Regions from separate parts of the Alkaliphilus metalliredigens QYMF genome, predicted to be linked through region 1. Evidence: a T-box and tRNA genes for the amino acid it is inferred to sense, from the RefSeq annotation. Region 1 holds a T-box; the other holds one or more tRNA genes.
The links. A T-box is a leader RNA that pairs with one kind of tRNA and senses whether it is charged. The one in region 1 lies ahead of leuS (leucine--tRNA ligase), so its partner is inferred to be a tRNA-Leu.

Region 1 (4,329 bases):
GACTGGTTCGTGGAATCCGCAGTGTGGGTTGCCAAGGTAACCGGGGTCCCCAATGTGTTAATAGGAGCTACAATTGTGAGTATTGCAACAACACTTCCAGAATTACTGGTATCAGTGATCGCAACACAACAACACTACTACGATGTGGCCATTGGCAATGTCATCGGATCTATGATTTGTAATGTTGGACTGATTCTAGGGTTAACGACGCTATTCTCTCCAATAAAATTAAATAGATCCGGGTTTGCCATCAGAGGTTTTTTTATGTTAGGGAGTACGGCCCTAATGCTGTTCTTTTTACGGGATAGAATGATTAGCCCTAGGGAGGGAACGTGGTTTATTGTATTATTCACTATTTATATTCTAATTAACTTACAAGAATTCAATAAAAATCAAAAAAGAGTACCTCATGTCCTGAATCAAGAACAGGATGTTCCTCAAGGTAGTGCAAGTAAGAAGATCATTATGTTTATTGTAGGAGCTGTGTTTATAGCCTTAGGGGCGAGACTACTGGTTAACAATGGTGTCATCATTGCAAATATATTAGGTGTACCAGAACAGGTGGTGAGTTTGACCTTGATCGCCTTAGGAACATCGCTACCTGAGCTAACCACAGCCATCAGTTCTGTTGTAAAAGGACATCAAGGTATTTCTGTAGGAAACATTTTAGGAGCGAATATACTTGACATAGTGATGGTACTTGGGTTATCCTCTAAAATAGGAAGCCAAGGAATTGTAATTAGTTATCAAAATGTAATGCTAGGAGCAACCATATACAATATTCCCCAGACGCTTTATTTAGATCTCCCAGTGACCCTACTGATGATGGGTGTATTGGTTTTCGGGGGACTCTTGACCGGGAAGATTAATCGTGTAATTGGTTTTTTGATTTTTAGTATTTATGGTATATATTTGATTGCATTGGCTAAATTATTTATGTAGTCCTATAATAGGAGGCGTACGATGGAGAAGGAAATATTTCAACAAGTAAAGAATATCGTAAAAGCAATTGATGACAAGTTAGGAGAAGACATTGTTGTACTGAATTTAGGGCAGGTATCCCCCATATGTGATTATTTTGTTATCGCAACCGGTAAGTCAGATCGCCAGGTGAAGGCGATTGCCGATGAGGTCGAAAATCAATTAAAGGAAACAGGAGGTCTGCTAAGTCATAAAGAAGGACATAGACTAGGGAGATGGATTCTCTTAGATTATGGTGATATTGTGGTGCACATTTTCCATGAGGAAGATAGAGAATTTTATAGTATCGAGAGAATTTGGAAGGATGCATTGGTTGAAAATATTGACAAATTTATGGATAATGATATATAATATAATTTAATCAATGGTAATAAGTAGATGAATGGGTTATGTGTAGTGTGATTAATGAAAAACTGTATATATCAGAATAAAATGATAACATCATAGAAAGAACATATGGTTATAAGGAGTAGTAGGTAAACTTACTTTTTTAGAGAGTCGATGGTTGGTGTAAATCGATAAAGCAAGATGCTGAACTTGCCTTAAATAAGTACCATAAGGGTGGTTTCCTTTACAGACTACTATAAGTGGACTTTCAGTCAATTAGGGTGGTACCGCGGGAATTTCCCGTCCCTAAAGACTTGAAAGTTTTTTTGTTGTAAATTTTTGTATTTTGAAGGAGGTAGCTAAAATGGCAATATATGACTTTGGCAATATTGAAAAGAAGTGGCAGGAAAGATGGCAAGAGAACAAGGCTTTTTCAATTATAGAGAGAGATCGTCCTAAATATTACGTGCTTGAAATGTTTCCTTATCCATCTGGAAAAATTCATATGGGACATGTACGTAATTATTCAATTGGAGATGTTGTGGCTCGATTTAAGAGAATGAAAGGCTACAATGTGTTACACCCAATGGGATGGGACTCTTTCGGACTTCCTGCTGAAAATGCTGCAATAAAGCATGGAATTCATCCGGATCATTGGACTAAAGAAAATGTAAAAGAGATGAAGGAGCAGCTAGATGCCCTAGGATTAAGTTATGATTGGGATCGAGAAGTGTCAACTTGTACGCCAGAGTATTATAAATGGACACAATGGCTCTTTTTACAGTTTTATCATAAAGGACTTGCCTACAAAAAAGAATCTCAAGTTAACTGGTGTCCATCCTGTGAAACGGTTTTAGCTAACGAGCAGGTAGTCAATGGGGGCTGTGACCGATGTGATAGTTCTGTTGGTAAGAAAAACTTAAACCAATGGTACTTTAAGATTACGGATTACGCTGAAGCACTATTAGAGGATATCAAGCTTTTAGATGGGTGGCCGGAGAAGGTTAAAACAATGCAACAAAATTGGATTGGTAAAAGCCACGGAGCTGAAATTGATTTTCCCATCGAAAACACTTCAAAAGAATTGAAAGTTTTTACCACTAGACCAGATACAATCTACGGGGCTACATATATGGTTCTGGCACCAGAACACCCCTATGTGATGGAACTAGTGAAGGAAACAGAATATGAAGAAGCGGTTGTGGCCTTTCGCAATAAACTACAGCATATGTCTGATATTGAAAGGACATCTACTGAAATAGAAAAAGAAGGAATCTTTATTGGTAAGTATTGTATCAATCCTGTATCTAATGAAAAAATACCGATTTATATTGCTAATTATGTATTAGCCGACTATGGTACAGGGGCCATTATGGCGGTACCTGCTCATGATCAAAGAGATCTAGACTTTGCAAGAAAGTATGATATAACCGTGACTCCGGTTATTCGACCAATAGATGAATCAGATGGTTTTGACATCGAAAAGGAAGCTTATACAGATAGTGGTATCATGATCAACTCAGAAAAATTCAATGGATTAGATAGTGAAAAAGCTTATGAGGACATTGCAAAACATATTGAAACCCTAAATGCAGGAAAAAGGACCATTAATTATCGGTTAAGAGATTGGTTGCTTTCAAGACAACGATACTGGGGAACACCAATTCCTATCATATACTGTGATGATTGCGGTATTGTACCCGTAAGAGAAGAAGAACTGCCAGTCAAATTGCCTGTTGATGTGACATTCTCAGGAAAAGGATCATCACCACTTGAAACAAGTGAAGGTTTTTTAAACACAAACTGTCCAAGCTGTGGTAAAATGGCTAAAAGAGAGACTGACACAATGGATACCTTTGTTGATTCTTCTTGGTACTTCCTGAGATATACTGACGCAAACAATGAACAACTTCCTTTTTCTAAAGAAGCTGCTAATTATTGGGTGCCAGTAGATCAATACATTGGTGGCGTAGAGCATGCCATTTTACATCTACTTTATTCTAGATTTTTTACAAAGGTCATGAAGGATCTAGGTTTGACGGATCAACCTGAGCCATTTAAAAAGTTACTGACACAAGGGATGGTTTTAAAAGATGGGGCAAAGATGTCTAAATCAAAAGGCAATGTAGTCAGTCCTGAAGAAATCATTCAAAAGTATGGTGCAGATACAGCGAGACTATTTGTGTTGTTTGCAGCGCCACCAGAAAGAGATTTAGAATGGAGTGACCAAGGGGTTGAGGGTAGTTATCGTTTCTTGAACCGAGTATGGCGCTTAGCTGAGGAATTCATAGACAATAATCTATTTATGTCAACTTCTTTGGGTGAGGCCCTAACTAAAAGGGACAAAGATTTGAAGTATACGATACATTACACCATTAAAAAAGTAACCAGCGATGTTGAAGATAGATTTAACTTCAATACAGCCATTAGTGCGGTTATGGAGTTAATTAATGAATTATATAAATATAAAGAAACAGATCCTTCGAAATTAAATGGCGATCTATTTCGAGAAGGAATTGAAACAAGTATCTTGTTGCTAGCGCCATTTGCACCTCATTTTACCGAGGAATTATGGGAGAAACTTGGGAAAGCTGAAAGTGTCCATATGACAAATTGGCCTGAGTACGACCATGAAGCCATCATAAAGGATGAAGTTGAAATCGTTATGCAAGTCAATGGTAAGGTAAAGGATCGAATGATGGTTCCTACCAATGTATCTAAGGAAGAGCTGGAAAGTTTAGCCATGAAAAATGAAAAGATAATACAGATTATAGAAGGGAAACAAATCATTAAGATTATTGCTGTACCAAAGAAGTTAGTTAATATTGTTATAAAATAGGGGGGGCAATATGGAAAAGAAGTTACATCCAATACTACAGGGAATGATTCCTTTAGTTGAAGGAATTGCAAAAACATTGGGGAAAAATTGCGAAGTCGTGCTTCATGAAATTAAGGATAATGAAAAATCCATCGTAGCCATCACGAATGGACATGTTACAGGTAGATCAGTTGGAAGTCCTA
Region 2 (4,329 bases), 790 kb from region 1:
TGATGTTCTTCTCGCTATAGAAGCCTCTGTCCATAACGAGTTTTACCTTGCCTAAACCTAGAAGGTCGATATCAGCAAGTAGATTCTTAACGGTCTTGACATCGCTAATGTTACCTGCAAGTTTTCGGTAATAGAACGGCAATCCGGATTCTTGACCAAATAACAAAGCCAGGTTAATCTGCCGCAGTGGGTCATGCTCTTTGTTAACACCATATTTGACCTGCTTAAGCGATTCTGAGTAGGATGAAATACTTGTTGTATCGTAAGCCCAGTATTCGTTCTCCATGCGCCGCTTGCCCTGCAAATGAAAAAAGCGTTCTTTAGCTTCTTCAGTAATGGAATGAAAAATGTCGCTGCTTCTTTGCGAAGGGATACAATTACCAAAAGGATGGCGATGTGTTTTATCCCACTTGGGGAAACGGCTCAGAGAATTGCGGTCTTCTAATATCAAAAAATAGGCTATGGACAAAATTTGCTTATAGATCTCCGGGAAGCAGCGTTTCAAATCGGCTGTAATGCCAAGGGATTCACCAATAGCATCGAATAGATAGGTGGCTCCATAGTAGCTATGTTTAACCGTTGTTGAAGGTACTGGCCCTTGTTTTGCTTGTTGAGGTACGACAGGATTCATCAATCTCTTTGAAGGAATAAAATTACCGTTCTCATCCAATTTGCCAACACACACACGCTTACTACGAGACTGCTTTTTTTCTTTATCCCAATAGTTGGTTGAATCATACACATAAGTAGTGCCATTCGTTTTGTTTGGTACATATACTAGACCCATTGAGTTTGCCCCCATTCCACGTTATAATTCACGCGGGAATACAGGCTATAGAGGAATTTTCACGAAACTTTAATTCAGCAGTTTCAAAAGAGCCTGAGAAATTTATTCTATTAGTCCTGGATATAGGAGATGAAATTAATGAAGTATACATTGATTCTCTGTTTAGTGGATTAGCATACAGCGAAAAGCTTCCTGAAGTTCCATTTGAATTGATAGAGATAATATTGTTAAAATATCCAGGTGATAATAAGTCATATAGAGCTAGATATATATGCGATATTATTGAGAAAAGAAAAGACGATAAGTGGTCTGAAGCTATTATGAGTGTTTTGAAAGATATAGCGCTCAATCATAAAGATCCAGAAGAGGGAAAGGTTGATGTTTCGTCTTCCGTGGATAAAGAAATGAAAACATTTGATATGCTGTCTAGCAATTCATTAAATTGTGTTAGAGGAAAGGCTGCATCAGCAATTGCTGCTTTATTATGGGACAGGTCTGAATTATATGTACAATTTAAAGATGTCGTAGACAATCTTATAAATGACATTAATCCAGCAGTTAAAATGGCGACTATTGAATGTTTGTGTCCAATATATAATATCGATAGGGACTGGGCATCCCCAAAAGTCATTTGCCTATTGAAAGAAGATTATAGAATTTCTGGGCATCCAGAGTCAAAACAATTTCTATTTCTCTTATACTCCAACTATAAACAGGATGTGTTAGATGTAATTAGGAGATGTTATTACTCAGATGATGAGGAATTGATAACTATAGGTGCACATTGCTTATCAAAAATGTACATCCTATATGATGAGTTTTCTCAAGAAGTTGAAGATGTTAAGAATATGGATGAAGATCAAGCTAAATCAATAATAGAAATGGCCATTTTATACTTTAGTAAAGATCAGTATTCAAAAAAAGTAAAAAGTTTACTAAGATGCTTTTTTTCAAGCGATCAAGATTTAGAGTTTCCATTTGTAAGATTGTTTTATGATAATCGTATTGATTTGGATAGAGATATAGAATTTCTTCTGGAAATGGTGCAGTCCAAATTGAGTAAAAGAATTATACATGCATTTATTAGTTATTTAGAAGAAAATGCAATGTCGGTAATAGATTTTAGTGATGTTATTATTCAGATGAGCAATAATATTTTACAGAGGCCTTTAGATGATGAAGATCATCATTATATGGGTATAGATGATGAAATTTCAAAATTAATTTCAGCTTTATATGATGAGAGTTTAAATTATGAGGATGATAATATTACTCAACAATGCTTAGATATCTGGGACTTAATGTTTGAAAAGAGAATTGGCTCAATACATCGACTGAGTAGACAAATTTTAGAGAGATAATTGATTTCTAAATAATTTAATAACGCCAATAAGGCAAATAGAATTATTATGTTACATGAACTAAAATAAATGGGTGGCACTGCCACCCGCTTACCACCCATCCAAAAGTTATAGGAAACTATAGAAAAGAATAGAAAGCTATTATACAATCTTTAGTTCCCCATATTTTAATGTTTTAAGAGTATTGAATAATATAATATGATATACATATGGATGATAAAATAAACCGATGAAATAAATGTATTATTTTGAAATAGCTATATACAAAAAAAATAGACCATTCAATGGTCTATTTTTTGTCGATAAGCACTCTTTGTGTACGTACATTTGGTGCCGCGGAAGGGAATCGAACCCCCACGATGTTACCATCGGCAGATTTTGAGTCTGCTGCGTCTGCCAGTTCCGCCACCGCGGCAGGAATATTTAGGCTACGAGAGTTATAATATCATATTTGAAAATGAAAGTCAACCTAAAAGAGTTTGAAAAATATACAAGTCCTTTCTTACGTATAAATTTGATATAATGAATGCGTTGTATCTTGGAAAATTGAAGGGGTGAAGTAGATGGACCCACTATCACATGGGTTAATGGGGTTGGCTGCATTTAGCTTGAAGTATAGTCCTAGTTTGAGCAATCCAGCATGTCTAGGAGCAGTCATTGGGGCAATCGCACCAGATTTTGATATTATGACAAGGATTAAAGGCGATTATGTTTATTTAAAGCATCATCGTGTGGAAAGTCACTCGATTCCCGGAATATTATTTTCCACCTTGGTAATTACTGCAGGACTTTCACTATTTTTTAGTGAATTCTATTTCTATCAAGTATTTTTTTGGACCTTACTGGGCTCCTTATCCCATATTGTGTTGGATATTTTCAATTCTTATGGGGCTTCGATACTTTATCCCCTCACACGGAAAAAATACTCTCTAAATCTATTGATGATTTATGATCCAGTGCTGACGATATTAAATTTCTACATTATCATGTTCAGACCAAGGAGCATAGGAGAATATGGAGGCTTAGGAAGTATTATGTTGGTCTACCTTCTTTATAAGAGCTGGGATCGAAAACAAGCCAAACAAATCATCTCTCAGCATTATGAAGCAGGATATAGGATCAAAAGCGTTGATGTTATGCCAGGAGAATGGCACCCACTAAAATGGCATTATATTATCAACACCAGCTCCCATCATATTGTAGGGGATGTCAATCCATCAACAGGTAAAATCGATACGCCTAAAAAACTTAGAAAAATTCAAAATGCAATTATTAATAAGGCTCTTGAGGATGAATTAGCAGATTACTTCAAAGGGTTTACGCCTTTCTTTCATATAGACTTGATTGAGGAAAGCAGAGATGTGATCGTTAGAATGGTGGATTTAAGATATCGTGTAAAAGAAGAGTTTAAACATCATGTTAGCTTTTACTACGATGAGCATCATGAACTCATGAGAAGTATTTTTCATCCCTTTAAGCTAGAAAACACAATAGAGATTTATTCAAAGAAATCAGTGGATGCTCACTGATTTTTTTCGGGTATAGTAAGTAGATGTGCTAATATGAAAGTAAGAGAAAAAAATAGATTGAAATGGAACTAAAATGGAACTGAAATGATATTTTTTCGTCTAATTAATTAGGAGAGTGTGGGAGAAGGGAGTGAAAACTTTGAATCAACAGGAGGCAACTTTAATAGAAAAGAGTAAGGACGGAGATTCTGAAAGCTTTGAAAAGCTGATTTTGCAACATCAAAAAAAGGCATTTAACATTGCATATCGTATGCTGGGGAACTTAGAGGATGCCAATGATGTCACCCAGGAGGCGCTACTGAAGGCCTATAGGGCCATCAATCGATTCCAGGAGAAGAGTAGCTTTTCAACATGGCTTTACACCATAGTCACCAATACATGCGTTGATTTCATTCGGAAAAACAGAAAAACCAAAGTCGTTTACTTAGATCGGGAATATGAAGGAGAAGAGGGACAATACAAGAGAGAAGTATATGATGATGAAAATGGTCCTGAGGAGTTGCTAGAGAAAAAAGAAGTACAACGACTCATACATGACGCGATTAATTTATTAAATTATGAACAAAGAAAGGTTATTATTTTAAGAGATATAGAGGGCTTTTCTTACCGAGAGATTGCAGAAATTTTAGATTGTGCTGAAGGAACCATTAAA

Region 2: it encodes a tRNA-Leu, which carries the amino acid that the T-box ahead of leuS (leucine--tRNA ligase) is inferred to sense. The anticodon was not compared.

Annotation. Positions count from the first base shown of each region.
Region 1 covers NC_009633.1:2,378,544-2,382,872, forward strand. Annotated here, with positions in the region: gene AMET_RS11425 (calcium/sodium antiporter) at 1-942, shown strand, start outside; gene rsfS (ribosome silencing factor) at 964-1,332, shown strand; T-box leader at 1,432-1,619, shown strand; gene leuS (leucine--tRNA ligase) at 1,673-4,147, shown strand; gene AMET_RS11440 (helix-turn-helix transcriptional regulator) at 4,158-4,329, shown strand, end outside.
Region 2 covers NC_009633.1:3,172,698-3,177,026, reverse strand. Annotated here, with positions in the region: gene AMET_RS15400 (IS1634 family transposase) at 1-787, opposite strand, end outside; gene AMET_RS15395 (hypothetical protein) at 766-2,148, shown strand; tRNA gene AMET_RS15390 (tRNA-Leu) at 2,477-2,563, opposite strand; gene AMET_RS15385 (metal-dependent hydrolase) at 2,712-3,677, shown strand; gene AMET_RS15380 (RNA polymerase sigma factor) at 3,808-4,329, shown strand, end outside.